DNA from 3 places in the Erwinia sp. HR93 genome. Region 1 is predicted to be linked to each of the others. Evidence: predicted binding sites of a transcription regulator. Region 1 holds the regulator's gene; each other region holds the start of a gene.
What was found. Region 1 encodes CRP, which controls carbon source genes, mostly activating them, when cyclic AMP is high. Its sites were predicted from a motif close to ATGTGANNNNNNTCACAT; they were not measured.
Positions count from the first base shown of each region.

Region 2: udp (uridine phosphorylase) is a predicted target of CRP. The motif match lies at 3,891-3,908, and genes of this name have one in related genera.
Region 3: adhE (bifunctional acetaldehyde-CoA/alcohol dehydrogenase) is a predicted target of CRP. The motif match lies at 8,608-8,625, and genes of this name have one in related genera.

Region 1 covers NZ_JAXUDP010000001.1:992,692-1,002,531, reverse strand. Annotated here, with positions in the region: gene SFA31_RS04670 (YheU family protein) at 1-167, shown strand, start outside; gene SFA31_RS04665 (phosphoribulokinase) at 271-1,140, shown strand; gene SFA31_RS04660 (OsmC family protein) at 1,176-1,580, opposite strand; gene crp (cAMP-activated global transcriptional regulator CRP) at 1,877-2,509, shown strand; gene SFA31_RS04650 (YccS/YhfK family putative transporter) at 2,567-4,684, shown strand; gene argD (bifunctional acetylornithine/succinyldiaminopimelate transaminase) at 4,681-5,901, opposite strand; gene pabA (aminodeoxychorismate synthase component 2) at 5,988-6,551, opposite strand; partial or broken gene SFA31_RS04635 (putative adenosine monophosphate-protein transferase Fic) at 6,582-7,101, opposite strand; gene SFA31_RS04630 (YhfG family protein) at 7,091-7,261, opposite strand; gene ppiA (peptidylprolyl isomerase A) at 7,369-7,938, opposite strand; gene tsgA (MFS transporter TsgA) at 8,264-9,451, shown strand.
Region 2 covers NZ_JAXUDP010000001.1:415,949-425,788, reverse strand. Annotated here, with positions in the region: gene metR (HTH-type transcriptional regulator MetR) at 1-310, opposite strand, end outside; gene metE (5-methyltetrahydropteroyltriglutamate--homocysteine S-methyltransferase) at 507-2,768, shown strand; gene SFA31_RS01985 (dienelactone hydrolase family protein) at 2,806-3,612, opposite strand; gene udp (uridine phosphorylase) at 4,028-4,789, shown strand; gene rmuC (DNA recombination protein RmuC) at 5,270-6,670, shown strand; gene ubiE (bifunctional demethylmenaquinone methyltransferase/2-methoxy-6-polyprenyl-1,4-benzoquinol methylase UbiE) at 6,762-7,517, shown strand; gene ubiJ (ubiquinone biosynthesis protein UbiJ) at 7,532-8,137, shown strand; gene ubiB (ubiquinone biosynthesis regulatory protein kinase UbiB) at 8,134-9,774, shown strand.
Region 3 covers NZ_JAXUDP010000001.1:3,300,306-3,310,145, reverse strand. Annotated here, with positions in the region: gene galU (UTP--glucose-1-phosphate uridylyltransferase GalU) at 1-847, shown strand, start outside; gene SFA31_RS15440 (UDP-glucose/GDP-mannose dehydrogenase family protein) at 873-2,216, shown strand; gene SFA31_RS15435 (hypothetical protein) at 2,369-2,632, shown strand; gene hns (histone-like nucleoid-structuring protein H-NS) at 2,622-3,035, opposite strand; gene tdk (thymidine kinase) at 3,575-4,189, shown strand; gene adhE (bifunctional acetaldehyde-CoA/alcohol dehydrogenase) at 5,736-8,414, opposite strand; gene SFA31_RS15415 (YchE family NAAT transporter) at 8,848-9,483, shown strand.

The DNA.
Region 1 (9,840 bases):
AGGCTTTTGTTCTGCGCGAAGGAACGGATTATGGCGAACAGGAGCTCACGCTGGAGCAAAAAACCGCAGACGTTAAGCGCCAGCTCCAGTGCGGCGAGGCGCTCATTGTTTGGTCTGAATTACATGAAACAGTCAATATCATGCCGCGTACGCAATTTCGTGGGTAACATCATGTCTCAGAAAAACTTATCTTAACGCCGCGCGCCTGGCGTCTATACTGCCCGTAAACGCAGCGCATTCGCGCCTTAGCCAGGCAGGAGTCATGACGCTATGTCCTCCAGATATCCCATTATTGCCGTAACCGGCTCCAGCGGCGCTGGTACCACCACAACCAGCCTCGCGTTTCGTAAAATTTTTGCCCAGCTCGGATTACGCGCGGCGGAAGTCGAAGGCGATAGTTTTCATCGATACACCCGCCCGGAAATGGACCAGGAAATCCGTAAGGCCCGCGACTTAGGCCGCCATATCAGCTATTTTGGCCCCGATGCGAACGATTTTTCCCTGCTGGAAAACACCTTTATGGAATACGGGCGCAGCGGCCACGGGGAATCCCGGAAATATTTACACACCTACGACGAGGCGGTGCCCTGGAATCAGGTTCCCGGTACATTTACCCCCTGGCAGCCGCTGCCTGCGGACACGGACATCCTGTTTTACGAAGGTCTACACGGCGGGGTGGTCACGCCGCAGATAGACGTGGCGCAGCACGTAGATTTGTTGGTCGGCGTAGTGCCTATTGTAAACCTAGAGTGGATACAAAAACTGGTGCGGGATATGAGCGAGCGCGGTCATTCCCGCGAGGCCGTGATGGACTCGGTCGTGCGTTCAATGGAAGACTATATTAACTACATTACCCCTCAGTTTTCGCGCACGCACATTAATTTCCAGCGCGTGCCCACCGTCGATACGTCAAATCCCTTCGCAGCCCGGGCGATCCCCTCACTGGACGAAAGTTTGGTGGTGATTCATTTTCGTAACCTGGAGCAGATCGATTTCCCCTGGCTGCTGGCTATGCTGCAAGGCTCGTTCATTTCTCACATGAATACGCTGGTAGTGCCGGGAGGGAAAATGGGGCTTGCAATGGAGCTTATCATGACACCGCTGGTGAAACGGTTAATTGAAGACCGGGGAATCAACTAAAATCGCGCGCCTTATTAAAGACGCGCAGCGTCTAATCAGGCTTCAATCACTTCCCATGAATGGGTAATATTGGCCGCCTTTTCCAGCATCAACGCAACCGAACAGTATTTTTCGGCTGACAGTTCAACCGCACGTGCAACCGCGTTATCCCTCAGCCCGCGCCCGGTAACAATAAAGTGCAGATTAATATGCGTGAAAAGCCGCGGCGCTTCTTCACGGCGCTCGGACGTAAGTTTAACCTCACAATCGGTTACGTCATGGCGCCCTTTTTGCAAGATAGAAACCACATCTATCGCGCTGCAACTTCCGGCCGCCATTAATACCATTTCCATCGGGCTTGGCGCCTTGTCTCCTGAATTACCGTCCATCAAAACCTGATGACCAGAGGCGGATTCGGCGAGGAATGTTAGCCCTTCTACCCATTTAACTCGTGCCTGCATTTTGTACGCTCCGTTAGATTACGCTTCCCCACAGAGTAAGCGTCAGGGGCGAAACTGGCAACAGAAGGCGACCTGCGTCAAGCTGAAACGAGACAAGAAGAGACACTGGTGAAAAGCTATGTTAAAACAGACCGGATACTGCTGCGTCGTAGTGAAGGTCATTCAGGTAAAAACTTTACTGATAACAGGCTGTTCTGATCCCCTTCCCATTTAAAACGCAGAACTCGTTTACCACGTTTGGGAGAAGCATAAGCGCCTCTTCCAGATGCCAGTTTATAATCAGAGGATAACCGCACATGGTGCTTGGCAAACCGCAAACAGACCCGACTCTCGAATGGTTTTTGTCTCATTGCCACATTCATAAGTATCCCTCCAAAAGCACGCTCATCCATCAGGGTGAAAAAGCCGAAACGCTTTACTACATCGTGAAAGGCTCCGTGGCCGTACTGATTAAAGATGAAGAGGGCAAAGAAATGATCCTCTCATACCTTAATCAGGGCGATTTTATCGGCGAACTGGGCCTCTTTGAGGAAGGGCAGGAGCGTAGCGCCTGGGTTCGGGCCAAAAGTGCCTGCGAGGTCGCGGAAATCTCCTATAAAAATTTTCGTCAGTTAATCCAGGTTAATCCGGATATTCTAATGCGCCTCTCATCACAAATGGCGCGTCGCCTGCAGGTCACCTCTGAAAAAGTCGGTAACCTTGCTTTCCTGGACGTTACCGGCCGCATTGCTCAAACCCTACTAAACCTGGCGAAGCAGCCTGATGCCATGACGCATCCTGACGGCATGCAGATAAAAATTACCCGCCAGGAAATCGGGCAAATCGTGGGCTGCTCCCGTGAAACCGTCGGCCGCATTTTAAAAATGCTCGAAGATCAGAACCTGATATCCGCGCACGGCAAAACTATCGTCGTCTACGGCACGCGCTAAACGCGGCGGCGCGGCGTGTTATCACGCACACCGCGCCGATACCTCAGGTCGTTATATATGTGGCGCCGACTGATTTATCACCCTGAAGTCAATTACGCGCTGCGTCAGACGCTGGTGCTATGTCTGCCGGTTGCCGTCGGCCTGGCGCTGGGTAACCTTCGTCTTGGTCTACTTTTTTCATTAGTTCCCGCCTGCTGCAATATGGCCGGGCTGGATACCCCTCATAAACGCTTTTTTAAACGACTTATCGTTGGCGGCTGCCTATTCGCCTCTTGCAGTCTGATCGTGCAATTATTGATGCGAGAAAATGTGCCGCTGCCGGCCATCTTCTTCGGCATGGCGCTGCTTCTGGGCGTAACGGCGGAAATCAGCTCACTGCATGCAAGGCTATTTCCTGCCTCAATGGTGGCCGCTATTTTTACGCTCAGCCTCGCGGGAAACATGCCGGTTTGGCAACCCATGCTGCTGTACGCGCTTGGTACCACCTGGTACGGACTGTTTAATCGCTTTTGGCTTTGGCTGTGGCGTGAACAGCCGCTGCGTGAAACGCTCAGTTTGCTGTATCGCGAGCTGGCTAATTACTGTGAAGCGAAATATAGCCTGCTGACGCAGCACACCTGTCCTGAGAAAGCGCTGCCGCCGTTGCTGACGCGCCAGCAGAAAGTCGTTGACCTGATAAGCCAGTGCTACCAGCAGCTTCATATGCTTTCCACCGGCAGCCAGCAAAGTGACTACAAGCGCCTGCTGCGCATCTTCCAGGTCGGGCTCGATTTGCAGGAGCACATCTCTGTCAGTCTGCATCAACCGGAAGAAGTGCAAAAGTTAATCGAGAAGAGCCACGCTGAGGCGGTCATTCGCTGGAACGCTCAAATCGTCGCCTCCCGGCTGCGAGTGCTGGCGGATGACATTCTTTATCATCGCTATCCCCGCCGCTTTAGCATGGAAAAACCGCTATCTGCGCTGGCCAAAATCGCCCGACAACACCCGGATAATCCGGTTGGGCAATTTTGCCACTACCACTTCAGCCGCATCGCCCGCGTGCTGCGCACCCAGCGCCCGCTATACGCACGTAATCTTATGGCCGACAGAGAGCGCCGCCTGCCGCTCTTCCCCGCGCTAAAAAATTATCTATCGCTAAAATCTACGGCATTGCGCAGCGCGGCCCGCACCGGCGTTATGCTGGCAATAGGCAGTCTGCTCGGCAGCGCGCTGCATCTGCCTAAACCCTGGTGGATTTTAATGACGATTATGTTTGTCACCCAAAACGGTTACGGAGCGACCCGGGTGCGTATTTTTCACCGGGCGGGCGGAACTATGGCCGGGCTGCTGGTAGCCGCCGTCACGCTGCATTTCCATGTGCCGGAGGGCTATATGCTATTGGGCATGCTACTCATTACCCTGATTGGCTACCTGATTATTCGCAAGCAGTACGGGCTGGCAACGGTAGGTTTTACCTTGACGGCGGTGTATACGCTTCAACTTCTCTCGCTGAACGGCGATCGGTTTATTATGACGCGGCTGGTGGATACGCTTATCGGCTGTCTCATCGCCTTCGGTGGCATGGTATGGCTGTGGCCGCAGTGGCAAAGCGGCCTGCTGCGCCAGAACGCACACGACACGCTGGAGGAAGACCAGCAGGCTATCCGCCTGATTTTAAGCGTCAACCCACAGCCAGGGCCGCTGGCATACGAACGTATGCGGGTAAACCAGGCGCATAATGCGCTATATAATTCGCTCAATCAGGCAATGCAGGAACCCGGATTCAATACCCGCTACCTGACCGATATGAAACTTTGGGTGACCCACAGTCAATTTATCGTCGAGCATATTAATGCGATGACGACGCTGGCGCGCGAACATACTTTGCTAGAGCCCGCGCTTGCCCAGCGCTATCTGGAATCCTGCGAGATTGCGATTCAGCGCTGCCAGCAGCGCCTGGAGTACGACGAACCAGGTGAAACCGACAGCGCCAATATTCTGGAATCAATGGATATGCTTAACAGTGGACCGCTCAGCACGCTGGAGCAGCATCTTCAGCGCGTGCTAGGCCATTTAAATGCGATGCACACAATTTCATCTATCGCGTGGCGCCAGCGCCCCCACCACGGCATATGGTTAAAGCGGCGCCTGGGGGGCGAAAACCCGTCCGTACGAAGTCTAAGCCAGGCCGATTAGCCCTGAATAAACCGTTCTATCGCCTGCGCGAAACGGCGCATCCCCTCTTCAATCTCATCGTCGCTAATGATTAAAGAAGGCGCGAAGCGCAATACGTCTGAGCCAGCGCTCAGGATAGCGACGCCGGACTCAGCGGCGATATTCACTAACTCGCCCGCGCGCCCGCGATACGGCGAACTCAGCACCGCCCCGACCAATAACCCCATACCACGCATCTCACAGAAAACATCAAACTGCTCCCCAATTTGCTGAAGATGCGCAATAAAGCGCTGGCGCTTACGCTGGACGCCCTGTAGCACTTGCGGAGTATTAATTATCTCCAGCGCCTTTAACGCTACGGCGCAGGCCAGTGGATTACCGCCATAGGTGGAACCGTGCGATCCCACGTGAAACGATGAGGCGATATCGGCGGTTGTCAGCACCGCGCTCACCGGAAAACCGCCGCCCAGCGCTTTGGCACTGGTGAGAATATCCGGCGTTACGCCATAATGCATATAAGCGAATAACTCCCCAGTGCGCCCCATCCCGCACTGTACTTCATCAAATACCAGCAGAGCCTGATGTTTGTCACACAGCGCGCGCAGGCCGCGCAGGAAATCAGCCTCAGCGGCGGTTAACCCTCCTTCGCCCTGAATCGGCTCAACCACTACCGCACACGTGTGTGAGTCCATAACCGCCTGCACGGCATGGAGATCGTTAAAAGGAACGTGCACGATATCGGCAGGCTTCGGCCCAAATCCATCCGAATATTTCGACTGTCCGCCTACCGAGACCGTAAACAGCGAACGTCCATGAAACGCATTGTGAAACGCAATAATTTTGGTTTTATAAGGATTATGGCGCGTAATCGCCCAGCGGCGCGCCAGCTTAAACGCCGTTTCATTCGCTTCGGTACCGGAATTCATAAACAGCACGCGCTCTGCAAACGTCGCGGCAATCAGTTGGCGAGCCAGAAGCAGGGCCGGCTCGTTGGTGAAGACATTGCTGACGTGCCACAGCCTTTCGCACTGGTTTTTCAGCACCGAGACCAGCGCAGGATGGCAATGCCCCAGCGCCGTAACCGCGATACCGCCTGCAAAATCAATATACATGTTACCCTGGCGATCCCAGACGCGGCTGCCCTCCCCGGTTACCGGAATAAACGGCGCCGGTGCATAAACCGACATAATGACTTCGTCAAACACTTCCCTTCCCGGGTAGTATTCCCCAGTTTCCATCGCGGACTCACTCATTACCGCCACCTCAGCAATATGAAAATATAATCATAAAATATGAATAAATTATCAAAAAAGGGCAAATGAAATTAACGTTGCAGAAAATTATTAAGCAGTAAATGGCCCTGCTCGCTCATGATGCTCTCAGGATGAAACTGCACGCCTTCAAGATCCCAATGCTTATGGCGCAGCCCCATAATTTCCCGATCCTCGCTCCAGGCGGTAACCTCAAGCACAGGCGGCAGCGTCGCCGGTTCAACAATCAGTGAATGATAACGAGTTACCGTCAGTGGATTATTCAGCCCGGTAAAAACGCCTTTTCCGGAGTGATTAATGGCAGACGTTTTTCCGTGCATCACCCGCTGCGCCCGCACAACTTGGGCGCCGAGAGCCTGCGCAATAGCCTGATGTCCAAGACAAACGCCGAGGATGGGGAGCTTTCCCGCAAAATGTTGAATAATTGGCAGCGAAATACCCGCTTCAGTGGGCGAACAAGGGCCGGGAGAAATAACAATTTTTGCCGGCGCTATGCTCTTAACATCCTCAATACCAATCGCGTCATTACGTTTTACGACGACATCGGCACCCAGCTCGCAAAAATACTGGTATAAATTCCAGGTAAACGAATCGTAATTATCTATCAGCAATAACATAGCGGCTCCGCAATAATGCTTTGCGCCATTTTACCTGTTTTCAGTTATCCCGCTGACAACCTTGCTGAAAATCTCCGTTAACGGCGCCAGTTCGCCCAGCGCCGCGCGCTGATTGGCGCTGCGCCATGACTCAACCTCTATATCGCGCCAGTCGAGATGGTACCCTGCATGAATGGCGAGCTGCTCAAAGAAAATTCGGGGCGGGCAGAGCATCAAGCCAGTTTTCTTCCTCCAGCGCTTCCATAAGCGCATTACCTTCCTTCTCAATATATTCAAAGTGGCAAAAACGCGTCTCATCCTGGTAAATATCGACTTCCCGCACCTCACCGGCCCAGTCATATATATCCTGGAATAGATGGCGATGAATGGCGCACAGGTGCGGCAGCCCCCGGCGCTGCGGACCTAACTCCAGCGTGGCGACGCGCAGCGGCGTGATTTCACGTTCGGCCTGCGCCAGGCGCCGGCTTTCACGAATATCCAGCCGGTTGCGTAATACGTGAATACCGGGCCAGTAATAAGGATCGCCGCCATCACCAAATTTATCGCTCATAGTGTCTCCTTAACCTGTCCAGCGCGCTCTGTACCGTATTCTCATCAGGGCAACCTTCAGGCAGCACAATACCTTCCAGCAGGCAACTCGCGCGGAAATTCCGGCCGCGCTCGCGCATCCAGATTAGGGACTTTTGTTTATCGGTCGGCTTTTTCGTCATTTTCCCCCCATGTGCACAAAAGTATGCAACCTGCCTGAAGTATAAGCAGCAATGGGGGAAAATGCCGGAGAGGCGCGCGTAAGCGAAATAAGCCTACGCGCTAAAAATCAGGGGAGTACTTTAGCGGATAGGATAACGATAGGCTTGCTGGGAACGTTCTGATACGGGCCGACATCGTGGGTCGCAACCTGAGAAATCTTATCCGCCACATCCATTCCTTTAACTACTTTGCCGAAAACCGCATAACCGAAATCGCGCTGGCCGTGATCGAGGAACGCATTGTCCGCTACGTTAATGAAAAACTGGCTGGTAGCGCTATCCTGCTCCGCCGTTCGCGCCATCGCGATCGTGCCGCGAATGTTACGCAGGCCATTATCGGCCTCATTTTTGATAGGCGGGTTAGGTTGTTTTTGCTGCATTTGAGCGTTAAAGCCGCCGCCCTGAATCATAAAACCTGGAATAACGCGATGGAAGGTTGTGTTGTTATAAAACCCGTTATTCACATAATCGACAAAATTTTTCACCGAACCAGGCGCTTTCTGGCTCTCCAGTTCCAGCTCAATATTTCCCGCAGACGTAGTTAGCAAAACGTGTGGGTTCGCGTTTGCCGCCAGCGCGCCGGTAGAAAATAAAGAGAGGGTCAACATAGCGGTAGCGGCCAGAGTTGATTTCAGCATGGACAGGCTTCCTTAACATGAACGAGCGAATCGATTGATTCTAAAGATAGCGATCGAAGCGCGCCAGACTTTTACCATTATTTACGCAAAGTTAAGCGAACCAATACTTCATTACCTCATTTCCATAAGAACAATACGAGATATACCTCACGATACATCTCATCAGTTGCATTGTAAGGGCATTAAAACATTTAAACAGATCACTTTAATGTCTAAAATCAGCGCGCAGAATTCATGGTCTCAGCGTTTTAGAACGTTTCCACTCTCTCTGGATGACGGAGCCTCGCGCTACCGCCCCTATATACGCGTCACAAACGGGATTTTTATGACCAACAACAACCGTATTAGGCTTACCTGGATCAGCTTCTTTTCGTACGGGTTAACCGGCGCGCTGGTGATTATCACCGGTATGGTAATGGGAAATATCGCAGAGGCCTTTGGGCTGCCGGTATCAAGCATGAGTAACACCTTTACTTTTCTAAACACCGGTATTCTCATTTCTATCTTTTTAAACGCATGGCTGATGGAAATCGTGCCGTTAAGAACGCAGCTACGTTTCGGCTTTTTATTAATGCTACTCGCGCTGGTAGCGCTTATCTTTGGCCGTAACCTGGCGATTTTTTCCGCGGCAATGTTCATTTTGGGCGTGGTAAGCGGTATTACGATGTCTATTGGGACGTTTTTAATTACGCATCTTTATGAGGGGCGCCAGCGCGGACAGCGCCTGCTGTTTACCGATTCATTCTTTAGCATGGCCGGCATGGTCTTCCCGATAATCGCGGCTTATTTGCTGGCCAGACATATCGAATGGTACTGGGTCTATGTCTGCATCGGCCTGCTGTATGTGGCTATCTTCTTACTCACCTTCGGCTGCGAGTTTCCCGCACTGGGTCGGTGCACAGAGGGCGATGCACAGCCGATCGCCAAAGAAAAATGGGGGCCGGGCGTTCTGTTTCTTTCTATCGCCGCGCTCTGCTATATCCTGGGGCAACTGGGCTTTATCTCATGGGTGCCGGAGTACGCCAAAGGGCTGGGGATGGACTTACATGAAGCCGGTAGACTGGTGAGTAACTTCTGGATGTCATACATGATTGGCATGTGGGCCTTCAGCATAATCCTGCGCTTTTTCGATCTGCAGCGAATTCTTACCGTCCTCGCGGCTCTGGCAACGCTATTCATGTATTGCTTTATTATAGGCACCGCGCCGCATATGGCGTGGTATATCCTTGCTCTGGGCTTTTTCTCCAGCGCTATCTATACCTCTATTATTACGCTCGGCTCACAGCAAACGCGTGTACCATCGCCAAAGCTGGTTAATTTTATACTGACCTGCGGCACCGTCGGTACCATGCTGACATTTATCGTTACTGGCCCTATCGTCGCACACTACGGCCCGCATGCGGCGCTGCTAACGGCTAACGGGCTGTACGCCGTAGTCTTTATTATGTGTCTGCTTCTTGGCCTTGTTTCTCGCCATCGCGTTAACGCCGTGACGTCATCCGAGCCGCAGTAAAAATTCGCTCTGAGAGAAGACCGCGTGAATTTCCCCTTTTCGGGGATACCCAAGTTCACACTAAGACCATTACCTGCCTTTGGCATTTACCTCCAAAGGCAGTAAATCAAAGCGAGAGCCGAGTGAAAACCGCGCCCGTAGAGCGAGTTCCCGTTAGCGATAACACCGCCTCGCTGGCCCACTGCGCAATCGAAACGCCCCTTTCCTTCATAACTGCATTTACCAATTAACCGCCCATATAAATAAGCCAGCCTTATCGTAATACCCTGAGTTTCATTCATGGGGGCCCAATCCTGGGCAACCGCGTAATAAATTCAAAATATTACCATAAGGTTAAAAATCAACCTTTTCCGTTGGTTACATAATGTCAGTGAAATCAAATGCATACT
Region 2 (9,840 bases), 580 kb from region 1:
GCCACTGAATACAGCTATGGCATTCAATCGCAACACCTAGCCCGCTATGCCGAGGCTGGCGGCATGCCTGCAGCGCGTGGCTAATTTGCGGCAAAATTTGTTCCGCCAATGCTAACAAAACCTCACCCTGGGGCGTAAAGCGTAGCGGCTGGCTTTTGCGTACAAAGAGACGAAAGCCGAGCCGCTGTTCCAGATCGCTGAACTGATGCGACAGCGCAGACTGCGTTTGGTGCAGCACGGCAGCCGCCGCGGCGAGCGAGCCGCTATTGCGCAGCGCTTGTAGGGTCCGCAGATGTTTTATCTCGATCATGAATCCCCTTCACCTTGTCATGAATATTTTGCGCTTGAGGAAGACACAGTACCTGTGGATTATGGATGTGTAAACATCCAGACGGCTAAATAAAAATTACTTCCAGTGGCAGACCGCTCGGCGCGTAACGGATCCCTATACGACCGCATCGTCCACGGCACGCTGGCACTGAAACCGCAAACATGAGGCAAACAGCATGACAATCCTGAACCACACCCTTGGTTTTCCGCGTATTGGCCTGAAACGCGAGCTAAAAAAAGCGCTGGAAAGCTATTGGGCGGGCAAAGCGACGCGCGAAGCGCTGCTTGAAACGGGGCGCGAGCTGCGCGCTCGCCACTGGCAGCAACAGAAGCAGGCTGGCGTCGATCTGCTGCCAGTCGGCGATTTTGCCTGGTACGACCATGTGTTAACTACCAGCTTATTATTGGGAAACGTCCCCGCCCGCCATCAGAATGACGATGGTACCGTAGATATCGATACGCTGTTTCGCATAGGCCGCGGGCGGGCGCCCAGCGGTAAACCGGCGGCAGCGGCGGAAATGACCAAATGGTTTAATACCAACTATCACTACATGGTTCCGGAGTTTGTCAAAGGCCAGCGGTTTCAGCTTACCTGGACTCAGGTGCTGGATGAGGTCGATGAAGCGCTGGCGCTGGGGCATCGCGTAAAACCCGTGCTGTTAGGGCCAGTTACCTATTTATGGCTGGGTAAAGTGAAAGGTGAACAGTTTGACCGCCTGAGCCTGCTGAACGACATTCTCCCGGTGTATAAACAGGTACTGGCTGAACTGGCCCGACGCGGAATTGAGTGGGTGCAAATCGATGAGCCAGCGCTGGTGTTGGAACTTCCACGGCCCTGGTTAGAGGCTTATCAAACTGCCTATGACGCGCTGCAAGGGCAGGTAAAGGTGTTATTGACTACCTATTTTGAAAACGTCGCGCCGAATTTAGAGGCCATCGTCGCCTTGCCGGTTCAAGGGCTGCACGTGGATTTAGTACACGGTAACGATGATGTTGCCGGGCTGCATAAACGCCTGCCGTCTCAGTGGGTACTTTCGGCGGGCGTAATTAACGGGCGCAACGTCTGGCGTGCGGATTTGAAAGAAAAATATGCGCAAATTCAATCTATTGTCGGGCAGCGTGAGCTCTGGGTTGGTTCTTCCTGCTCGCTATTACATAGCCCGATAGATTTGAGCGTAGAAACCCGGCTGGATGAGGAAGCCAAAAGCTGGTTTGCCTTTGCGCTACAGAAATGCCATGAACTGGCGCTGCTGCGCGATGCGCTAAATTCCGGTAACCCTGAGCAACTGAACGCATGGAGCGCGCCAATTCGGGCGCGTGAGAATTCGGTGCGCGTACACAACGCCGCCGTAGCGCGGCGACTGGCGGCGATTACCGCTCAGGATAGCCAGCGTGCCAGCGTATATCCGCTGCGCGCTAAAGCGCAGCGCGAGCGCTTTAAACTCCCGGCGTGGCCGACGACGACGATTGGCTCATTTCCACAAACGACTGAGATCCGCGGGCTGCGTTTGGAATTTAAAAAAGGTCTTTTAGACGCGAATAATTACCGCACCGGAATTGCGGAACATATCAAACAGGCAATCGCTGAGCAGGAGCGGTTGGGGCTGGATGTGCTGGTGCACGGTGAAGCCGAGCGTAACGATATGGTGGAATATTTCGGCGAACATTTGGACGGCTTTGTCTTCACGCAAAATGGCTGGGTGCAAAGCTATGGTTCCCGCTGCGTAAAACCACCGATTGTCATCGGTGATATCAGTAGGCCCGAGCCTATCACCGTTGAATGGGCAAAATATGCGCAATCGCTCACGGACAAACCGGTGAAAGGCATGCTGACCGGCCCGGTAACGATTCTGTGCTGGTCTTTCCCGCGCGAAGATGTCAGTCGGGAAACAATCGCGAAACAAATTGCGCTGGCGCTACGCGATGAAGTTGCCGATTTGGAAGCGGCGGGGATTGGCATTATTCAAATTGATGAGCCTGCGCTGCGGGAAGGGCTGCCGCTTAAGCGCAGCGACTGGGACGCTTATCTCCAGTGGGGAGTGGAAGCCTTTCGCATCAATGCAGCGGTGGCGAAGGATGACACCCAAATTCATACGCATATGTGTTATTGCGAGTTCAACGACATCATGGCTTCGATTGCAGCGCTGGATGCCGATGTAATAACCATTGAAACCTCGCGTTCAGATATGGAACTACTGGAATCATTTAAGGAGTTTGAATACCCGAATGAAATTGGGCCGGGCGTCTATGATATTCACTCGCCAAATGTCCCGAATGTCGAATGGATTGAGGCACTGCTACGTAAGGCGGCCCGGCGCATTCCAGCGGAGCGTTTGTGGGTAAACCCGGACTGCGGTTTAAAAACGCGCGGCTGGCCGGAAACCCGCGCGGCGCTGGCAAGCATGGTTCAGGCGGCGCAAAATCTGCGCCGGGCGTAGCCTTTCAGGTCGGCGGTAAAGCGCGCTGAAAGGCGCGCTATTTTTTCCCATCGCCGTAGCGCCGAAACCATGCCAGCATTCTTTGCCAGCCGTCTGCAGCCGAGGCCTGATGATATTGGGGGCGGTAATCCGCGTTAAACGCGTGTCCGGCGTCCGGGTAGACGACAATCTCAGCGTTGGCGTTTGCCGCACGCAGCGCCTGGCGCATCAACTCAACGGATTCCAGTGGAATGCCGCTGTCCTGAGCGCCATATAAACCAAGCACCGGAGCGTTCAGGCGAGTGGTGATATCAATTGGCTGCTCCGGCGAATTCAGGGTCTTATCACCGGTTAAGCGGCCATACCACGCGACGGCTGCTTTCAATTGAGGATTATGCGCGGCGTAAAGCCAGGCGATGCGTCCTCCCCAACAAAAGCCGGTCACCATCAGGCGATTAGCATTCCCGCCGTGGCGCGCGGCCCAACTGGCGACGTGATCGAGATCCGCCAGTACCTGCGCGTCTGGAACGTGGGCTACCAGCCCATTGAGAAGCGTGGGAATATCAGAATAGTCGTCCGGGCTTCCCTGACGGAAATACAATTCCGGCGCAATAGCCAGATAACCTTCATGCGCCAGCCGGCGGCAAATATCCCGGATATGTTCATGTACCCCAAAAATTTCCTGTATCACGATAACGACGGGTAGCCCTTCGCTCTGGTCTTCCGGGCGAGCGAACCAGGCGGGCATGCTGTCGCCCTGGCTTGGGATTGTGGTTTCCCCGGTGCGCAGGTTTTCTGCCGTGGTGTGAATCACCGCTGTGGCATTATCGGCGAAGGGGAGAGGTGGCACTGATGTTTGAGTCATGGCTATCTCCATCCTGGCGCGCGGGCAGCGCCCGACGTAATTAAGTTATGCGTTGCGTTGCGTTGCGTTGTCTGGCCTGGCGGCGGGTAGCTGACAGGCGGCAACGTTTTCATTAAATGCGTGCGTCCGAATAACTATAGCCATAAACCCGGCACGTAAAATGTTGGGCTGGCGTAGCAACGACCAAAATGGAGATAAAACGCCGTGAGGGCATCAATTTTAATGGGCGTGCGGGCGGGTTTGCCTGCCATTTGAGGTGTAAAGCCATACGCCAGTATTTGTGAAGCAAATCACTTAGTGATGCATAAATAAGAGTAATTTGTTTCATTACAGGTGAGATGTATCACGTAATTACGCGGCAGGCCCGGTTAGAGTAGACGCCTTATTTTCCCACAGTGATTTCAAGGAGCGCGCTATGTCAGCGACTGACGTTTTCCATTTGGGCCTGACTCAGGGTGATTTACAGGGTGCAACGCTTGCCATTGTGCCGGGCGATCCACAGCGGGTGGAAAAAATAGCGGCATTAATGGATAACCCCGTATTGCTTGCTTCGCACCGCGAGTTTACGACCTGGCGTGCACAGATAGACGGTAAGTCCATCATCGTATGTTCCACAGGGATTGGCGGCCCTTCTACCTCGATAGCCGTTGAAGAATTAGCGCAGTTGGGGATTCGCACTTTTTTACGCGTGGGAACCACCGGAGCTATCCAGCCGAATATCAGTGTGGGCGATGTGCTGGTTACTACGGCTTCTGTGCGCCTGGACGGTGCCAGCCTGCACTTTGCGCCTCTCGAATACCCGGCGGTTGCAGATTTTACCTGCACCACCGCGCTGGTAGAGGCAGCCAGGGCCGCCGGTGCGGTAACGCATATTGGCGTGACGGCGTCTTCCGATACTTTTTATCCAGGCCAGGAGCGCTATGATACCTTTTCTGGTCGCGTAGAGCGGCGTTTTAAAGGTTCAATGGCTGAATGGCAGGCGATGGGCGTGATGAATTATGAAATGGAATCCGCGACGCTGTTAACCATGTGCGCGAGTCAGGGATTGCGCGCCGGTATGATAGCCGGGGTCATTGTTAATCGTACTCAGCAAGAAATCCCGGATGCGCAATTGATGAAACAAACGGAAGGCCACGCGATAAATATTGTGGTTGAGGCCGCGCGCCGTCTGCTTTAATTTCGCCCGCTCGGTGGCGCGTAAGCTGAGACGCGCCATCGACTTAATCGTATGTCTCGTCCCCATATTCTGACTCAGCATAGGTTGATACCAGGTAGCTCGCCCGCGCGCTGGCAGCGGTTTGCTCTGGCAGAAAACGCGGGTTGGTTTTGTCAGATGCGCGCCTAAAAGGCGCTTTTTAACGCTCTTTGCCAATTCTGCGGCGTAGAATCATGCGCTTGCCGCCCGTAAATATTTTTACTCCGCGTGTACCTATATTGCTTGTTGAGGACATCCTTGGTTTGCGCTCCTGCGAAATATATTTTCCTGGCGCGGTAAGAGTACCGCGCTTTTTTGCGCGGCTTTACGCAGAAAAGCGCTTTTCATCTGGACATCCATACAGCACAATTTTACTTTGATTAAAGCCTCGCCCTCTGCTGGAGGGCGGTAAACTCGCATTCTGGAGGCGGAGTGGACAACTCATTACTGCTCGTTATCATCATGGTGCTTGCAGGCGTTGGTGCCGGTTGGTTGCTGGCCAGCCTGCGCGCGGCGCAAAAACTGGCGCTGGAGCATACCGCCCAGCGCGAGCTTTACGGCGAACTGATGGCGGCGCGGCAGCAGCTTCAGCAGGCTGAATATTGGCATGAAGAGTGTGAGCGTCTAAACGGTGAGCTGCGCCACCAGCTGGAGATCAACGGGGTACAGGAAGCCGATCTGCGTGAACTGAGCACGCGACTTGAAGAAACGCGTATTAACGCGGAAGAAAAAGTCCGGCAGATGATGAGCAGCGAACACCGCCTGAGCGAGCAGTTTGAAAACCTCGCGCATCGGATTTTTGAACAGAATAGCCGGCGGGTGGATGAGCAAAATCGCCAAAGCCTGCAGGGGCTACTTACACCGCTGCGGGAGCAGTTAGACGGTTTTCGGCGCCAGGTGCAGGATAGCTTTGGTCAGGAAGCGCGGGAGCGGCACACGCTGACTCATGAGATCCGCAATCTGCAACAGCTTAACGCCAGAATGGCTCAGGAAGCCGTCAATCTCACCCAGGCATTAAAAGGTAATAACAAAACCCAGGGAAATTGGGGAGAAGTGGTGCTTGGCCGCGTGCTGGAGGCCTCGGGGCTGCGCGAAGGCCATGAATATGATCTGCAAGTAAATATTCAGCGCGAAGACGGTAGCCGGATGCAGCCGGATGTCATTGTACGCCTGCCCCAAGGCAAAGACGTGGTGATTGATGCAAAAATGACGCTGGTGGCCTGGGAGCGTTTCTTTAACGCTGAAGAAGAGTACGCGCGGGAGCAGGCGCTTTCAGAGCATATTGCCGCGATTCGCCAGCATATTCGCTCGCTGGGGAGTAAAGATTACCAGTGCTTGCCAGGGGTAAAATCTCTTGATTATGTACTGATGTTTATCCCGATTGAGCCGGCGTTTTTGGCGGCAATAGACAAACAGCCTGAGCTGATAAATGAAGCGCTACAGCGCAATATTATGCTAGTCAGCCCCACTACGCTGCTGGTGGCGCTACGGACTATTGCCAATCTCTGGCGCTATGAACACCAAAGCCGTAATGCCCAACGTATCGCCGATCGGGCGGCGCGTCTCTATGATAAAATGCGGCTGTTTGTCGATGATATGTCTGCTATCGGCAATAACCTGGATAAAGCGCAGGATACCTACCGGCAGGCAATGAAAAAGTTGGCCAGTGGGCGCGGAAATATTCTGGTCCAGGCCGAGGCTTTCCGTGAACTCGGCGTTGAAATCAAGAGAGAAATCAATCCAGAATTGTCTGCCCGGGCGAAACTGGATGGCGACAATGCCGCTATTGCACCCGGAGAGCGGTATGACACCCAGGTTGAACCAGAAATCACCCCAGCGCGCCGTGCAGCGGGTGATATCTGATAAGGTATACCCTGCGTGGCGCTGAATCATAGGGCAACACGGTGCAATCTGTTACACTCCTTCAAATATTTTTCAACAAGCAGGCATTGAGATGGCTGGAGATTCGCAGGATACGACGCATTTTGGTTTCCGTACCGTTGCAAAAACGCAAAAGGCGGACATGGTAGCGCAAGTCTTTCACTCCGTTGCGGCAAAATACGATGTAATGAACGACCTGATGTCGTTTGGCATTCACCGGTTATGGAAACGCTTCACTATTGATTGCAGCGGCGTGCGTCGCGGTCAGCGCGTATTAGACCTGGCCGGAGGCACCGGGGATTTAACGGCTAAATTTTCGCGTTTAGTTGGTGAAACGGGCAGTGTCGTGCTGGCTGATATCAATGATTCCATGTTAAAGATGGGGCGTGAGAAGCTGCGTAACACCGGAGTTATTGGCAATGTAGAATATGTGCAGGCCAACGCAGAGGCGCTGCCGTTTCCGGACAACACATTTGACTGTATTACTATCTCTTTTGGACTGCGTAACGTAACCGATAAAGAGAAAGCGCTGCGTTCCATGTATCGGGTATTAAAACCGGGCGGGCGTTTACTGGTGCTTGAGTTTTCTAAACCTATTATAGACCCGCTAAGTAAAGCCTACGATGCCTACTCTTTTCACGTCCTCCCGCGTATTGGTGAGGTCGTGGCGCAGGATGCGGAAAGCTACCGCTATCTGGCGGAGTCAATCCGTATGCACCCGGATCAAGATACTTTGAAAACAATGATGGAAGAGGCCGGATTTGAGAATACCGCCTATTACAATTTGACGGCGGGCATTGTTGCTCTGCATCGCGGTTATAAATTCTGAACGGAGGAATGCGCGTGCCCTTTATGCCGTTGGTAACAGCCGCTGTGGAAACCTTCGTTAATCGTATGCTCTGGCGTGACGATGCGCTTAAAGCGGCTCGCCAGCCTTTAAAAGGCAAGATACTACGCATTGAGCTTAAAGAACTGGACTCGCCGCTGATTTTGGCGTTTAGCGATAAACAAATCGATGTTTTAAGTCAGTGGGAAGATAGTGCCGATTGTACTGTCGCTACGCGCATAGCCGTTTTGCCACAGCTCCGCGATCGCCAGAGGCTTACGGCGCTAATAAAGCAAGGTGACCTGGAAGTGCATGGCGATATCCAGGTCGTGCAGCATCTCGTTTCGCTTATTCATCTTGCCGATTTCGATCCCGCAGAGTTACTGGCGCCCTGGATAGGCGATATCCCAGCAGAGGGTGTGAGTCAATTTCTCCGCGGCGGTGCTCGTTTTCTAAAAAAGCGTGCGGAGCATAGCCAGCGCTATCTTGCGGACGCGATGACGGAAGAGTGGCGCCTGGCACCAGGGCGCCTCGAAACGGTTTGGTTTATCGATGAAGTAAGCGCGATAGCAGATGAAGTAGAATCGCTGGAAAAACGCATGGCGCGTCTGGAGGGGAAATGACGCCTGGAGAACTGCGCCGCCTGTATCTTATTGTTCGAGTCTTTTTAAGCTACGGGCTTGATGAGCTGATCCCAAAAATTCGCATTACGCTGCCGCTGCGACTGTGGCGGCGCTTATTGTTTTGGCTCCCTAATCGGCACAAAGAAAAACCCTTAGGCGAACGTCTGCGCCTGGCTCTTCAGGAGTTGGGGCCAGTCTGGATTAAGTTTGGGCAAATGCTTTCCACTCGCCGCGATCTGTTTCCACCCCAGATTGCCGATCAGCTTGCATTGCTGCAGGATCGCGTTGCCCCCTTTGACGGCCACCTGGCGCAGCGGCAAATAGAGCGTGCGATGGGTGATATCCCGGTCGAAAGCTGGTTTGAGGATTTTAAAATTGAGCCTTTAGCCTCCGCATCGATTGCGCAGGTCCATACAGCCCGCCTGAAATCCAATGGCAAAGACGTCGTTATTAAAGTGATTCGGCCTGATATCTTGCCGGTCATTAAAGCGGATATGAAATTGATTTACCGGCTGGCTGGCTGGGTGCCACGCCTGCTGCCGGATGGCCGACGGCTGCGACCTCTTGAAGTGGTGCGTGAATATGAAAAGACACTGCTGGACGAGCTGAATTTGCTGCGTGAGGCTGCAAACGCAATTCAACTTCGGCGTAATTTCGAAGCCAGCCCGATGCTGTATGTTCCTGAGGTGTATTCAGATTACTGTCGGCAAAATATGCTGGTAATGGAACGCATCTATGGTATCCCGGTGTCAGACACACAGGCACTGGTAAGTAACGGTACCAATATGCAGCTTCTGGCGGAGCGGGGAGTGCAGGTGTTTTTTACCCAGGTTTTTCGTGACAGTTTCTTCCATGCCGATATGCACCCTGGGAATATTTTTGTCAGTTATGAACACCCTGAAAACCCCCAGTATATCGGTATTGATTGCGGTATAGTGGGATCGTTAAATAAAGACGATAAGCGTTATCTGGCAGAAAATTTTATTGCGTTTTTTAATCGCGATTACCGTAAGGTGGCGGAACTACACGTTGATTCAGGCTGGGTTCCTGCAGATACCAACGTTGAAGAGTTCGAATTTGCCATCCGCACGGTTTGCGAACCCATTTTTGAGAAACCGCTGTCGGAAATCTCTTTTGGCCACGTTTTGCTAAATCTCTTTAATACGGCGCGCCGTTTTAATATGGAGGTTCAGCCACAGCTGGTATTGCTTCAAAAGACATTGCTATACGTTGAAGGGGTGGGGCGACAGCTATACCCACAGCTTGATTTATGGAAAACGGCCAAGCCTTTTTTGGAATCGTGGTTAAAAAATCAGGTTGGTGTACCCGCCTTATTGCGGGCGTTGAAAGAAAAGGCGCCGTTCTGGGTGGAAAAAATGCCGCAACTTCCGGAACTGGTCTACGACAGTTTGCGCCAAAGCAAACAATTACAACTGAGTGTTGATAAAATCGCCCACGACATTCATTTCCAGCGTGTGCGTAACGGTCGGGCCAAATATTTGCTCGGAATCGGAGCCACATTGATATTGAGTGGGACGCTGTTTTTGATTCACAAACCCGAATGGGAGTGGCGTCCTGTCTGGTTAATGGCGGGTGGGATTATTGCCTGGCTGATTGGCTGGCGACGTACGGCCTGATTTACATCGTAACGAACTTATTCGCGTGCCGTATACTCTATGTACTGGCTCGCTTAAATATCTGAG
Region 3 (9,840 bases), 2.3 Mb from region 1:
TCGAATGCTGCCTGCAACAAAGGCCATTCCTAAAGAGATGCTGCCGCTGGTGGATAAGCCGTTAATTCAGTACGTCGTCAATGAATGCATTGCCGCCGGAATTACGGAAATAGTACTGGTTACCCACTCTTCTAAAAATTCAATTGAAAACCATTTTGATACCAGTTTTGAACTGGAGGCTATGCTGGAAAAACGCGTGAAACGCCAGCTGTTAGCTGAAGTTCAGTCAATCTGCCCGCCGCACGTCACTATTATGCAAGTGCGCCAGGGGTTGGCGAAAGGATTAGGCCACGCGGTGTTATGCGCCCATCCCGTGGTGGGTAATGAGCCCGTCGCCGTTATCCTGCCTGACGTGATTCTGGATGAATATGAATCTGATTTGAGCCGCGATAACCTGGCTGAAATGATCCAGCGCTTTAATGACACCGGTCATAGCCAGATCATGGTGGAGCCCGTCGCAGATGTTACGGCTTACGGCGTCGTAGATTGTAAAGGCGAAAAGCTGCAGCCTGGTGACAGCGTGCCAATGGTCGGTATTGTCGAAAAACCGAAGGCATCGGAGGCGCCGTCTAATCTCGCGGTTGTCGGGCGCTATGTACTAAGCGCAGATATCTGGCCTCTGCTGGCCAAAACACCGCCAGGCGCTGGCGATGAAATCCAGCTTACCGACTCTATCGCGATGCTTATGGATAAAGAAGCCGTTGAGGCATATCACATGAAAGGGAAAAGTCACGATTGTGGTAACAAGCTCGGATATATGCAGGCCTTTGTGGAGTATGGGATCCGCCATGACAGCCTGGGCCCCGATTTTAAAGCCTGGCTGGCGGAAAACCTGGGCGAGAAATAAACATTTATTGCAACCGGGATAAGCTATGAAAGTGGCGGTATTTGGCATTGGCTACGTAGGACTCGTGCAGGCCGCTGTGCTCGCTGAAGTCGGTCATGATGTGATGTGCATTGATGTCGATGAAGCCAAAGTAGAGAATCTAAAGAAAGGGAATATCCCTATTTATGAGCCGGGACTGACGCCCCTCGTGGCTAAAAATTACGAGGAAGGGCGGCTGCGTTTCAGTACTAATGCGCATGAAGGGGTTGAGCATGGGATGATGCAGTTTATTGCCGTTGGTACTCCCCCTGATGAGGACGGCTCTGCGGATTTGAAATACGTCACCGCCGTGGCGCGGACCATTGCTGAACATATGAGTTCGCATAAAGTGATCCTGGATAAATCAACGGTACCCGTCGGGACTGCGGATAAAGTGCGAAATGTCATAGACGAGACGCTAAAGGCGCGCGGTGTGGAGATCCCCTTTGATGTTGTCTCCAACCCCGAGTTTTTAAAAGAAGGTGCTGCGGTGGCCGATTGCAAACGCCCTGAGCGTATTGTTATCGGCACCGACAATGAAGACGTGGTGGTGGATCTATTACGGGAGCTATATGAACCGTTTAACCGCAATCACGACCGCATGATTTTCATGGATATTAGAAGCGCTGAACTCACTAAATATGCGGCTAATTGCATGCTGGCGACGAAAATCAGCTTTATGAATGAAGTTGCCAATTTGGCTGAGTATCTTGGCGCGGATATTGAAAAGGTGCGCCAGGGTATTGGCTCTGATTCTCGTATCGGTTATCACTTTATTTATGCAGGCTGTGGTTACGGCGGCTCCTGTTTCCCTAAAGATGTTCAGGCGCTAATTCGTACCGCTGAACAGATAGGCTATAAACCACGCTTATTAAAAGCGGTAGAAGATATTAATAACGACCAGAAGCTAAAACTGCCTCAGTATATCACCCGGCATTTTGGTGAGGATTTACGCGGTAAAACTTTTGCTTTGTGGGGGCTTTCATTTAAACCTAATACGGACGATATGCGTGAAGCATCAAGCCGGGTATTAATGGAAGAGCTATGGAAACGCGGCGCCTGCGTTCAGGCTTACGATCCTGAAGCAATGGATGAAACGCAGCGTATATATGGTCATCGCGATGACTTACGTCTGGCGGGAACAAAAGAGGCGGCTTTACATAAGGCGGATGCGCTGATTATTTGTACCGAGTGGCAAAGCTTTCGGGCGCCAGATTTAACGTTCATCCAGCAGGCGTTAAATCAGCCGGTAATATTTGATGGCCGCAATCTGTTTGATCCTGAGCGCTTGAAGCGCCGTGGATTTACTTATTATGCGATTGGGCGGGGCGCATCGTTACTTAACGCCTGATTAATATTTTCTTTCTGTCAAGCCATCTCACCGCAATTTCGGGATGGCTTTTTATGTCTTGTACGCCATTATCTGACGTAGTCTTAAGGCAAATCGATAGCCAGTAAAAAGATATGGAGATTAACCACTACCTCTCATACTTCTGATAGCGCGTGGATAAACACCTCTGTGGCAGCGTATACGCTTTTACAGATAGCGGCGTTGGGGTAGGCGGAATTGTAGAGCAAGGAAAGGCAGAATTTTGCCGTAATACGTATTCTAATAACCGACGAACACGGCTTGCTGCATTGAGATACAAAGAAACTTTAGCCAGAGGGATTAAAAGGGGTGAGATAATATTCTTATATATTGAATGGATTGAATATGTAAATAAAAAACCCGCCGAAGCGGGGTTTTTTAAGGGGCTTATTCTTTAATAAGGAAATCGTCTAGTGATTTACCTTGTTCTTCCAGCGCCTTTTTGATTACTGCCGGAGTGCGGCCCTGGCCAGTCCAGGTTTTGCTTTCACCGTTCTCATCAATATAGCTATATTTTGCAGGACGGGCGGCGCGTTTAGATTTGGTTCCGGTTTTTGTCCCACCCATTGCATTTAACAGGTCGTTAGGGTCAATACCGTCAGCAATAAGCATTTCACGATATTGTTGTAGTTTACGGTTACGCTCTTCAATTTCTGCAGCAGCGGCGCTTTCTTCTTCACGACGCTCATTAACAACGACTTCCAGTTTTTCCAGCATTTCTTCCAGAGTTTCCAGAGTACATTCTCTGGCCTGCGCACGAAGAGTACGGATGTTGTTCAGAATTTTAAGTGCTTCGCTCATTGTAGTAATCTCGAACTTATATTGGGGTGGTTTGTTTGACTAATAATAGAGCCTTAATTGTAGTTCTGCAATAGGGTGAAATGTGTGGATTGAAAAATGTCATGTTATTTCCCCGGTTTTAATATTCCTTTAAGTTAAATTGGCTTGAACTATCTCACAGAAAAACTGTTGCAAATCAATTTTTCTACATTATAGAAGAGAAAGAAAATGTATGAGAAAGAGAAACATGTGTTTATTTAGTGATTCTAGTGAGATTAAGCGTTTAACTAACATTGTTTTTAGTAGCAGAATCTGAGGGTTATATAATAATTAATGTTCAAGTCAGCGCAGGGATTAGCCGGTTAATGCATTAATCCTCGGTATAACCGCTCTTTTCTGGTTAAAAGTCTTCTTACCCTCTGCCGGGAAATCATTCGCGCTGGCTTATATATAGGGAAAGTCGCCGGCCAAACGTATATTGTTAGCGATATACGAGTTAATGGATATGCTACAATCATTACCTTTCGTTATTACGCTACTCTAGTTGGGGTTTTTCTGCGATGGCGCAGCTCTATTTTTACTACTCTGCAATGAATGCGGGGAAATCAACCGCATTACTTCAGTCATCATACAACTATCAGGAACGCGGAATGCGTACTTTGGTATACACCGCCGAAATAGATAATCGTTTTGGCGCAGGCAAAGTGAGTTCCCGTATTGGACTTTCTTTGCCTGCCAGGTTGTATAATCCACAGACACCGTTACTGGAAGATATAAAAACAATACACGATCAAGAAACTATTCATTGCGTATTGGTAGATGAGAGCCAGTTTTTGACGCGTCAGCAGGTATACGACCTTTCTGAAGTCGTCGATAAACTGGATATTCCCGTTTTATGCTATGGGCTGCGTACAGACTTTCGTGGAGAACTCTTTACCGGCAGTCAATATCTTTTGGCATGGTCTGATAAGTTGGTTGAATTAAAAACAGTTTGTTTCTGTGGGCGCAAGGCCGGAATGGTGCTGCGATTGAATCAGGACGGGAAACCTTATGAACAAGGAGAACAAGTGGTTATTGGCGGTAATGAGCGTTATGTTTCAGTATGCCGTAAACATTATAAAGATGCGCTGAATCAGGGTTCCTTAAAAGATATTCAGGCATCGGCTCGGGGGTGATTCTATGGCTGCCTCTATTTTGCACTGGATTTTGCCCTATCGGGAGAGTTAATTGCGTAAAGCGCTGTTTCCCACATTAACAGCGCTGATAATGTCTAAATCCAACAAAGAACGAATAACCCTTCATTATAGTGATGAAAAATAATGCTTCTTTCCTGAGTCCTGAATAAGTTTCTATTATCTGTTTTTGTCATCAACGGAAGATGTGATGTATGACGGAGCCGCGCGATTAATAAAATGGCGAATAGTTGATTCAGTCGGGATGTCCGGTTTAAGTATCATCATAGAACCTTATAACAAGTATGGTTATAAGGCGCTAAGGGAAGCATCAGTACAGGCTTGAGCTCGATATAGATTAATAGTTTCATCAGGAAAGATAAAACCAGTGTCATGGAAAATATGAATAACTGATGAGAATTATAATTTAATGAGTTTTTAATTTGTTGGTTTTTGACTCTGACTGGTAATTCGCTTTCCCTTTCAGGCTTTCTGCCGCCAGACCAGTGTCGGTTGCGATACGCGCAGCTTTGCGAACCGCAGTTTATGGCATAACGCGATTATCTTTATTACGGTGGCTTAGCGAGCGGTACAGGGCTGTTACGACGTATTTTGATGCACGGGGTTCAGCGAGCGCCTGCTGCTATGAGAACTGACCTGTCAGACGGCATGCCATAAAAAGTTTCAGGGGCAGGGTGAGGGCCATAGCCGGCTTACATCAAAAGAGCATACCAAGTAGGGCTCCAATGAAAAAGCGGCTAACACCACGCCCATTATTCAGCCAACTTTCGCGTTAACGCACGCTATCGTGCTTAACGGGTTCTTTCTACCAAAGCCGTCTTTCATATCGAGTTATAAGGCTGTGCCTAAATGTTTAAAAAGAGATATTGGACGTTTTGCCCGCTCGCGTTCTAAAAGTAGATCAGCAGCAAAATCTATTGATAGTCAGCCATTTCTGAAGATAGTGATTTCTCGTAGAGGTTCAAAATCGCCTCCTGTCAACGTTGCGCTAATTTTGTTCCAGAGCCGCATATTAAAATATCGTGAGTGGCATCGGGCGTTACTCTATAAAAGGAATCGGAGAGCGGGGAATCACCGGGCCTTCAACGCGTAAATTTCCGTTAATGGTAAAACCTGCTTTTATAGAGGAGGCGCCGATTGCGGCAGGTAACCGCTCACGGCGCGTAAATGATTAGCGATATTTCCATGGGGTGCCCGGCGTTTAGATTTAACGGCTCAACTTTGGCACCGCTTACTCAAAACCCCGGGTCGTCGCTAAACGTTTCACGAAGTGGTGTTCAGGAGCTCAATACAAGCTTCTGGGGGGACCAGCGCTCCGGGAAGTGGCAATATCCTGTGTGCAGGGAAGCTTTAGGTTCTGGCTATAGTGATTTTTTTCTTCGCTATTAGAATAACAAAATGAATTTTAGTATCGCCAGGCAGTATCCGAGCGGGCAGGTCATTACGCTTACGGGATAGGTTTTATAAAAAGGAATAAAAAAGGCCACCTCCTCGGGAGGTGGCCTCAGCCGGGGTTTAGTTTATCTTATTAAGCTGTTTTTTTACTCTTTTTGTCCGCTTTGGCAGGCGCAGCCACGGGCCTGGAGGCTGTGTCGATGCCTTCGTTATATTCACGGCCGTAGTAGGTATCGAGTAAGATTTGCTTCAGTTCAGCGATTAGCGGATAACGCGGGTTAGCCCCGGTGCACTGATCGTCAAACGCATCTTCCGACAGTTTATCTACCTGCGCCAGGAAATCGGCTTCCTGAACGCCAGCTTCGCGAATTGATTTCGGGATCCCCAGATCTGCTTTAAGGGCATCCAGCCACGCCAGCAATTTCTCGATTTTAGCGGCGGTGCGATCGCCTGGTGCGCCTAAACCGAGGTGGTCGGCAATTTCAGCGTAACGACGACGCGCCTGCGGGCGATCGTACTGACTGAATGCGGTCTGCTTAGTCGGATTGTCATTTGCGTTATAGCGGATGACATTACAGATAAGCAGCGCGTTTGCCAGACCGTGAGGAATATGGAACTGAGAGCCTAGTTTATGGGCCATAGAATGGCATACGCCCAGGAAGGCGTTTGCGAAGGCAATGCCGGCAATGGTTGCTGCGCTGTGTACGCGTTCACGGGCTACCGGGTTTTTCGCACCTTCGTGATAAGAAGCCGGCAAATATTCTTTCAGCAATTTCAGCGCCTGCAGTGCCTGACCGTCAGAAAATTCTGAGGCCAATACAGAGACATAGGCTTCAAGCGCATGGGTTACCGCGTCCAGTCCGCCGAAGGCGCACAGGGATTTTGGCATATCCATCACCAGATTAGCGTCAACAATCGCCATATCGGGAGTCAGTGCATAATCCGCCAGCGGATATTTTTGGCCGGTGGTATCGTCGGTAACAACGGCAAACGGAGTCACCTCTGAGCCCGTTCCGGATGTCGTTGTTACTGCGATCATCTTGGCTTTTACGCCCATTTTCGGGAATTTATAGATACGTTTGCGAATATCCATAAAGCGCAGAGCCAGTTCTTCGAAATGGGTTTCCGGGTGCTCATACATTACCCACATGATTTTCGCAGCATCCATCGGGGAGCCGCCGCCCAGCGCGATAATGACGTCTGGCTTGAAGGAGTTCGCCAGCTCGGCCCCTTTACGCACCACGCTCAGCGTAGGATCGGCTTCAACCTCAAAGAATACTTCCGTTTCCACGCCCGCGGCTTTCAGCACGGAAGTGATTTGATCGGCATAGCCATTATTAAATAAGAAGCGGTCAGTCACAATCATTGCACGTTTATGGCCGTCGGAAACGACCTCATCCAGCGCAATGGGTAAGGACCCGCGACGGAAGTAGATAGATTTAGGAAGTTTATGCCACAGCATATTCTCTGCTCGCTTAGCCACGGTTTTCTTATTGATAAGATGTTTCGGCCCGACGTTTTCGGAAATAGAGTTGCCGCCCCATGAACCGCAGCCCAGCGTTAAAGATGGCGCCAGTTTGAAGTTATACAAGTCGCCTATCCCGCCCTGGGAAGCCGGGGTATTAATCAAAATACGCGCCGTTTTCATCTTATCGCCGAAATAGGTAATGCGGGACTGCTGGTTATCCTGATCGGTATACAGGCAAGATGTGTGACCAATGCCCCCCATCGCAACCAGTTTTTCGGCTTTATCAACTGCATCTTCAAAATCTTTAGCGCGGTACATAGCGAGCGTAGGCGACAGTTTTTCATGTGCAAAAGGCTCGCTGTCATCCACCAGTTTAACTTCGCCAATCAAAATTTTCGTGCTGGCCGGTACATTAATACCTGCCATTTCGGCAATTTTAACCGCCGGTTGGCCGACAATGGCTGCGTTTAACGCGCCGTTTTTCAGGATGATGTCCTGCACGGTCTTTAACTCTTTACCCTGCAGCAGATAGCCACCGTGTGTGGCAAAACGCTCGCGCACCGCATCGTAGACTGAGTCAACGACAACCACGGATTGTTCTGAGGCACAGATAACACCGTTATCAAACGTTTTAGACATCAAAATAGAGGCCACGGCGCGCTTAATGTCGGCGCTCTCATCGATAACGACCGGGGTATTTCCGGCGCCAACGCCGATGGCCGGTTTACCTGAACTGTAAGCCGCTTTTACCATTCCCGGGCCGCCGGTAGCCAGAATAAGATTGATATCCGGGTGGTGCATCAGAGCATTAGACAGTTCTACAGAAGGCTCATCTATCCAGCCGATAATGTCTTTTGGCGCGCCCGCGGCGATGGCGGCCTGCAGTACGATATCCGCCGCTTTATTCGTGGCATTTTTAGCGCGCGGGTGCGGGGAGAAAATAATGCCATTACGGGTTTTAAGGCTAATAAGAGATTTAAATATCGCCGTAGAGGTCGGGTTGGTTGTCGGAACGATGCCGCAGATAATACCGGTTGGTTCGGCGATAGTGATGGTACCGAAAGTTTCATCTTCATCCAGAATGCCGCAGGTTTTCTCATCCTTATAGGCGTTATAGATATATTCGGACGCAAAGTGGTTTTTAATCACTTTATCTTCCACAATCCCCATGCCCGACTCGGCAACGGCCATTTTCGCCAGCGGTATGCGCGCGTCTGCTGCAGCCAGCGCTGCAGCGCGGAAAATTTTATCAACTTGTTCCTGAGTGAAGTTGGCGTATTCACGCTGGGCTTTTTTGACGCGCTCAACCAGAGCGTTCAGTTCAGCGATGTTTGTAACGGCCATAATACTCTCCTGATGAATGTTAAACTCTTTTACTAAATCAGCTGCCACTACCTAGAGTATAGCCATCGATTCTGCCGGGGCAGGCGATGGCGGGCGCCAATTAATTTACTAAAAGAGCCTTATCGGCCTCTTTTTTACCGAAGTCAGAGTTTTTGCTGCTGTCGATAAGGTTACTCACTTGTGAGTAATTGTTTTGTGATGCACTTCAAATATACGCGATGCTGACACCATTCAGCAAGGCTTTTTGTTTATTTTTTGCACTAAGTGCACGCATTAAGTGGTATTCATCAGGAGTGAGGGGCTGTGACATCTGAAGAGAATAATTGGTCGTAATCCGCTTTTTCCCAGAGATAAAATAGAGAAAGGAAATGACATAAGCCCTTTTTTTCAATTACATTGTGCGTGTTTCACCATTTATTCGGAGCGTCGAACGGTGTTCGATATAGCGACCTATTTTAAGTTTTTCATTGGGCTTTTTGCGCTGGTAAATCCGGTGGGTATCATCCCGGTTTTTATCAGTATGACCAGCTACCAAAGCGCGCAGGCCCGGCATCGCACCAATCTAACCGCTAACCTCTCTGTTGCTATTATTCTCTGGAGTTCGCTATTTCTGGGGGATGCTATATTGCAGTTGTTCGGCATTTCTATTGACTCTTTTCGCATAGCAGGGGGGATTTTGGTGGTGTCGATTGCCATGTCGATGATCAGTGGCAAACTGGGAGAGGACAAACAAAACAATCAGGAAAAATCAGAAACGGCTATCCGCGAAAACGTTGGCGTGGTTCCTTTAGCTTTGCCGCTAATGGCGGGGCCGGGCGCTATCAGTTCAACCATCGTTTGGGGAACGCGATATCATAACTGGCCTCATTTGCTAGGTTTTGCGACTGCAATCGCAGTCTTCGCAGCGTGTTGCTGGCTGCTATTTCGCATAGCGCCATGGCTGGTACGCCTTCTCGGTCAGACCGGCATTAATGTCGTAACGCGCATTATGGGTCTTTTACTTATGGCTTTGGGCATCGAGTTTATTGTCACTGGAATAAAAGGTATTTTTCCAGGGTTGCTCAGTTAACGAATATGCGGCGATGTGGCCGCCCAGCCATTTTTGCTCAGAAAAGATTGTCCAAAATTAGGTTTTTATAATCTTCCTTTTTTAACGCCCGTCACCAGCATATTCTCCGCATAAATCGGTCAGCCATTAGATCGGATATCTGCAAAAAAGTATTTGTTAAATTTATTGTGTTGTTTTCACTCTTCTTGTTTGTAAATCATTGTCAATTTTAGGTTTCATTGTATTGATTTTTATGGTTAATTTCTAGGTGATGGCTTTACGGTTTGCTGAAAAAGCTGATTATGGGGAAATAATTAACAAAATTGAAAAATAGATTGGCGTGTTTACGATGCTTTTGGTAGCTTCCGATAAAGATGC